Regions from separate parts of the Bacillus sp. NEAU-Y102 genome, predicted to be linked through region 2. Evidence: riboswitches for the same ligand, from Rfam matches in the RefSeq annotation. Region 2 holds a riboswitch; the other holds the start of a gene.

Region 1 (3,195 bases), on a different contig from region 2:
CTAATAGAGAACGAAGAAAAAACAGTGTTATATGTATATACTCCAATGTGTGGAACATGCCAATTAGCAAAAAAGATGTTAACAGTCGTTGAGATGACAATTGAAGAGTTGAAAATTGGGATGTTAGATTTAAATTATGCTCCACATTTAGCAAAAGAGTATGGGATTGAAAGTGTACCTTGTTTACTTGTTTTTGAAAATGGGACACTGATGAAGAAGATATACGCATTTCATTCGGTTGAATATTTATATACGGAATTAAAGTAGGCGGCAAAATTTTTGCCGCCTCGACATATTTCTTGGGAAATATGTCGAGATGCAGGATGGATACAGTATTTGTCGAGCGAAAATAACAGGATTGCTCTTTAGTGAGAGGGAATGGTATGTAATAGAAAGTGATATGAAGGATGTGATTTAGGGTGAGATTATATTCTTTGCTTCAATCATTTGTAAATTACGCTAATGGTCAATATCATTTAGAGCCGCTTTTAAGACGAGAGGAAAAAACTGTTAATTTCCGTTTGGGAGATGAAAGTTGTTCGTTACAAATTTCAAGAGATTATATAGAGCTGGTACATGAGGAAAGAGGAACGGAACAAATCATTTGCTTAGACGAAAAGGATATAGAACAATTGGTTAATGGAAATGTACGATTGCAAATGTTAATGAACGATGGACGTGTACAATATTCGGGAACGTATCGAACGATGCTATTAGTCGAATCGATGTTTCATATATGTAAACCGATGTCAGTAGGTGCTTAAAATTCTGAAGGTTCATTTTTTGCGAAAATTTCTGTTGACATGGTGTTTGGATATTGATACAATTCAATTCATAAAATATAGACAATTTCATAAATTACAAATCAGACGAAAATTGAATCTGATTTCTCTTATCAAGAGAGGTGGAGGGACTGTGCCCTGTGAAGCCCGGCAACCGTCAACTTATGTTGAAATGGTGCCAATTCCTGCAAAGCAAATGCTTTGAGAGATGAGAGAGAGGGATAATGTTGTTATATACGCACATAAACCTTTCTGCTTCTCTAAAGCAGAAAGGTTTTTTTATTGTTTGAATGTGGAGGACATTCAAATAATAAAAGTAGTGATAACGGTGGACTACACGCATTAAACATAAAAAATTGCGGAGTCGACCTAAACAAAAAAGGGGTGAACATCATGATTCTATTAGAGAATGTAAAGAAAATATATAAAGCAAAAAGCGGTGATGTCACTGCTGTAGATAACGCCAATTTAAAAATAGAAAAAGGCGAAATATTTGGTGTTATCGGATATAGCGGCGCTGGGAAAAGTTCTTTAATCAGATTGTTTAACCAGTTAGAAAAACCGACTTCTGGCCAAATTACAATTGCGAATCGTGTTATATCAACAATTACAGGAAGTGAACTTCGTAAGGCAAGGCAAGAAATCGGAATGATTTTTCAACACTTCAACTTACTTTGGTCACGAACTGTACGTGAAAATATTGAGTTTCCACTTGAAATTGCAGGTGTTGATAAAACGAAGAGAAGAAAACGTGTTGATGAATTAATTCATCTTGTCGGATTAGAAGGAAGAGGAGACGCGTACCCATCTCAGCTGAGCGGGGGACAAAAACAACGCGTTGGGATTGCAAGAGCATTAGCTAACAACCCACAAGTACTTTTATGTGATGAAGCAACGTCGGCTCTTGATCCAGAAACGACAGATCAAATTTTGGATTTACTATTAGACATCAATAAGCGCCTTGGTTTAACAATTGTACTCATTACACATGAGATGCACGTAATTCGAAAGATTTGTAATCGAGTGGCGGTAATGGAGAGAGGAAAGATTGTAGAAACGGGTCCAGTACTTGATGTATTCCGTAATCCGAAGCAAGATATTACGAAACGATTTGTACAGCAGTTAACAGATTCTGAAGATACAAATGAAACGATTGAATGTTTAATTGAAAAATATCCAGATGGAAAAGTAATTCGTTTGCAGTTTATTGGTGAGGCTGTAGAAAGACCAGTGCTTCAACGATTGATGCAACGCAGTGATATAGAAGTTAGCATTTTGCAAGGAAATATCGCACAAACGAATAACGGTTCTTACGGTAGTTTAGTTGTTCATTTAAATGGTGAGGAAACAGCGATCCAGCAAGCAATAGAAGGAATTCATCAAGATCAAGTAGAGCTGGAGGTGATTGCACATGGATAAGTTACTCGCAAATGTTGATTGGAATCAAATGTTAGAAGCAACGGGTGAAACGTTATATATGACGGCAATCGCAGCTCTTGCGACATTTGTTTTAGGACTAATTTTAGGATTGTTACTCTTCATGACAGCAAAAGATAATTTATGGGAAAACAAATCAATTAATACGGTGATTGGAGCATTCGTAAATATATTCCGTTCTATACCGTTCATCATTTTAATTATTTTATTAATCCCATTCACAAAGATTCTTCTTGGAACAATTCTTGGAGCAAGTGCAGCGCTGCCGGCTTTAATTATTGGAGCGGCACCATTCTACGCGAGAATGGTTGAAATCGCACTTCGCGAAATTGATAAAGGTGTAATTGAAGCTTCAAAAGCAATGGGAGCAAAAACAAGCACAATTATTTTGAAAGTGTTAATTCCAGAATCGTTACCAGCATTAGTATCTGGTATTACGGTTACGACAATTGCTTTAGTAGGATATACAGCAATGGCGGGAGTTGTTGGTGCTGGTGGCCTTGGAACACTTGCTTACTTAGAAGGATTCCAAAGAGGAAATAACGATGTAACAATCGTTGCGACAATTTGTGTATTACTAGTTGTATTTTTAATTCAGTGGATTGGTGATAGTTTAACGACTCGAATAGATAAACGATAATAAAAAATGGGAGGATGTTTCAAATGAAAAAATTATTACTTACAGCACTTATTTCAACTTCAATTTTTGGCTTAGCTGCTTGTGGCGGGAAAGATAAAGATGAAAAGAAGCTTGTTGTTGGTGCTTCTAACGTACCGCACGCTGAAATTTTAGAAAAGGCAAAACCGTTACTTGAGAAAAAAGGAATTGAATTAGAAGTGAAAAAATTCCAAGATTACGTGTTGCCAAATAAATCGTTAGCGGATAAGGATTTAGATGCAAACTACTTCCAGCACATTCCGTATTTAGAAAAAGAAATTAAAGATAAAAAGTATGACTTTGAAGTAGCAGGGAAAA
Region 2 (3,195 bases):
TGACGATACTGTGACAAACATGTTGGTATATATATTACGATGTCGTCTTAAGTGTAAAAAGTAGGGCGTTCTCGGTATAATAACAAGTGGAGATAAAAGAAACTATAATGAGTAATAGCTGTAGATAAAAGGAGAAGAAGAGATGAAGAAGGTTTTGGGTATTGCTGTAATGGGAAGTATGATCCTTCTAGCAGGATGTAATGGAAATAAAGATACGAAAGAACCGAAAGAAAAGGTAGAGCAATCTACTGAACAAACAGAAGAGATGAAAGAATACCTTGCAGTACATGAAAAATACGATATAAAAATGAATAAAGAAATTAATAAAGCACTGCAGTTATTTGAAGTGGCAAAAGAAAAGGGCGGTAAGGAAATAACGAATGCAACATATAAAGAAGACGTGCAAAAGGTAACAACGAGCATGTTAGAAGATATTGATCATATACGTAAAGAAATTCGTGTTCCGAAGTCGAAAGAGCAAGAACATGAGGTATATGTTGGTTTCTTGAATGAATCAGAACAAGCGATGAAAAAATTACAGAAGTTAGCTAAAGAAGAAGATTCATCGTTGATTCGTGATATAGAAATTAACTTTGCAACAGCATCGACATACTATAAACGTTTTCAAGCAGAAACGAAAAAATAACCTTGCCTGTGCAAGGTTATTTTTTCTTCTTGCCATCTCCGTCTTCATCCTCAGATACTAATATTTTCTGTTCTTCGTGAAATTCGGAAATAGTTTGCCCGGTAATATTATCGAAAGGAGTATAAAAAGAAGTAATACGTTTCTTTTTAATAAAGAGTTTATAGGAGCCGATGATGACAAGTATAACGATTGTTAAGGGTAATCCTATAGTAGCAAGAAGTAAGGGGTCCATCTTATAACTCCTTTAACATCATTTCTTTTTATGATAAGCCGAAAACTGTAATTTCGATAAATGAATTAAAAACTAATTTTTATAAATTTATCCAATTCGATTGACTTTTCAATTTTTCAGAATTATAATTCGAAATATACAATTTGAACCAAATAATAATATAGCAATTTACTTATCCAGAGAGGTAGAGGGACTGGCCCTATGACACCTCAGCAGCGGGTTCTGTAATAGGAACACCGTGCTAATTCCAGCAAGCAAGTCTTGAAAGATAAGTGATGGGCCTTTTTTTGTTAAGCCTTGATCTTATTTTTTAAGATCAAGGCTTTTTGTATTCTAAAAAGAGAAAAGGGAGTAATGGAAAAAGTACATTCATAAAACAAAGTAAATTCATGTGTTTAGGGGGTTATTGAAGTGTATGTAATTAAAAAATTATCGGTTATGGTGTTCACACTATGGGTTATTACGACAGTGACATTTCTAATTATGCATATTATTCCGGGAGATCCATTTTCATCAGATGCAAAAATCTTTCCTGAAGAAGTGATCCAAAACATGAGAGCGAAGTATCACCTTGATGAACCGTTATGGAATCAATATGTTGCTTATTTAGACGGTGTAGTTCATTTTGATTTTGGTGAATCGGTTCAATCAACCGGGCAAGGTGTATCAGAAATTATAACAACTGGCTTTGGTCCATCAGCAATTATTGGTCTACAAGCACTTGTTATTTCATTGTTAGTAGGAATTGCGGCAGGGACATTTGCTGCTCTATATCATGGGAGAGTAATTGACTATAGTGTGAGTTTGCTCGCAATTTTAGGTATTTCTATTCCAAGTTTTATTTTAGCACCACTATTTATACAAGTATTCGCTATCCAATTTGAGTTTTTACCAGTAGCCTCTTGGGGAACATTCGAACATACGGTATTGCCATCCTTTGCATTAGCGTTAGGGCCAATCGCAGTTATTACAAGGTTTGTTCGTTCTAATATGATCGAAGTACTGCAGAGTGATTATATTAAGCTAGCAAGAGCAAAAGGTATACCAATTAAGAAGATTATTATAAGACACGCTCTTCGAAATGCGATTGTTCCAGTACTTACATTTGTTGGACCGTTAATGGCTGGACTCTTAACAGGGACTTTCGTTATTGAAAAAATCTTTTCAATTCCTGGCCTAGGAAAATATTTTGTAGATAGTATTTTTAACCGAGACTATCCGGTGATTATGGGAACAACGATTTTCTATAGTGCATTATTAATTGCTTGTATTTTCATTACAGATATTATTCATCGCATTGTTGATCCGCGTATTCGTTCTATTACATAAGGAGAGGGGGATATTTAAATGGGAGCTTATGAGATTAATGAACAGTTATTAACGAAAGAAGAGAAAAAAGAATTAACGATAAATAAAAATCAGCAAACAATTAGCAGAAAGAAAGAAGTGTTTCGTAAGTTTATATCGAATCCAATCGCAGTTTTAGGAACAGTGACGTTATTGCTAATTATTTTTTTCTCGCTTATTGGCGAAAGTTTAACTTCATTTACTGCGAGTGAACAAGTAAAAGAGGCAACAAATTTACCGCCGAGTAGTGAACATTGGTTTGGAACAGATGATCTAGGGAGAGATATTTGGGCACGTACTTGGGCTGGTGGGAAGATTTCACTAACAGTTGGATTAGTAGCAGCTGCCCTCGATATAGGGCTTGGTGTACTGATTGGTGGATTTAGTGGATATGTGAGAGGGCGTAATCGCCTTGGAACGTTAATTGATGAGTGGATTATAAGAGGAATTGAAGTATTATACGGCATCCCATATTTATTAATTGTTATTTTACTATTAATTGTTATGAAACCAGGTCTTTTCACCATTATTATCGCTCTTGCATTAACGGGATGGATTGGAATGGCTCGTCTCATTCGAGCACAAGTATTGTCTTTAAAACAAAGAGAGTTTGTTATTGCAGCAGAGCGATTAGGTACATCACATATGAAAATTATATATGGGCATTTAATTCCGAATTTAACAGGGATTATTATCGTGAATTTATCATTTACAATTCCAGCAGCTATTTTTTCAGAATCATTTTTAAGCTTTATAGGACTTGGAGTACAATCACCAGCGGCAAGTTGGGGGACGATGACGAATGATGCACTCGGGACATTATTGAGCGGAGAATGGTGGCAGCTATTTTTCCCGGCAATCATGATTGCACTCATTATGTTCGCATTTAATGCAATTGGTGATGGTTTGCAAGATGCGATTGATCCAAAAATCGTCAAACGGAATCGAAAGGAGAAAAAACATGGCACAG

The links. A riboswitch is a leader RNA that binds a small molecule or an ion and turns the genes downstream of it on or off. The one in region 2 is predicted to bind S-adenosylmethionine.
Region 1: it holds a riboswitch for S-adenosylmethionine, as region 2 does, so the genes downstream of both, ACYFX0_RS25245 (methionine ABC transporter ATP-binding protein) here and ACYFX0_RS28365 (ABC transporter permease) in region 2, are expected to answer to the same signal.

Annotation. Positions count from the first base shown of each region.
Region 1 covers NZ_JBTWFK010000012.1:89,765-92,959, forward strand. Annotated here, with positions in the region: gene ACYFX0_RS25235 (thioredoxin family protein) at 1-267, shown strand, start outside; gene ACYFX0_RS25240 (hypothetical protein) at 420-764, shown strand; SAM riboswitch class I at 890-997, shown strand; gene ACYFX0_RS25245 (methionine ABC transporter ATP-binding protein) at 1,176-2,201, shown strand; gene ACYFX0_RS25250 (methionine ABC transporter permease) at 2,194-2,859, shown strand; gene metQ (methionine ABC transporter substrate-binding lipoprotein MetQ) at 2,883-3,195, shown strand, end outside.
Region 2 covers NZ_JBTWFK010000016.1:12,962-16,156, forward strand. Annotated here, with positions in the region: gene ACYFX0_RS28355 (hypothetical protein) at 143-646, shown strand; gene ACYFX0_RS28360 (DUF3951 domain-containing protein) at 663-878, opposite strand; SAM riboswitch class I at 1,048-1,153, shown strand; gene ACYFX0_RS28365 (ABC transporter permease) at 1,290-2,207, shown strand; gene ACYFX0_RS28370 (ABC transporter permease) at 2,226-3,195, shown strand, end outside; gene ACYFX0_RS28375 (ABC transporter ATP-binding protein) at 3,187-3,195, shown strand, end outside.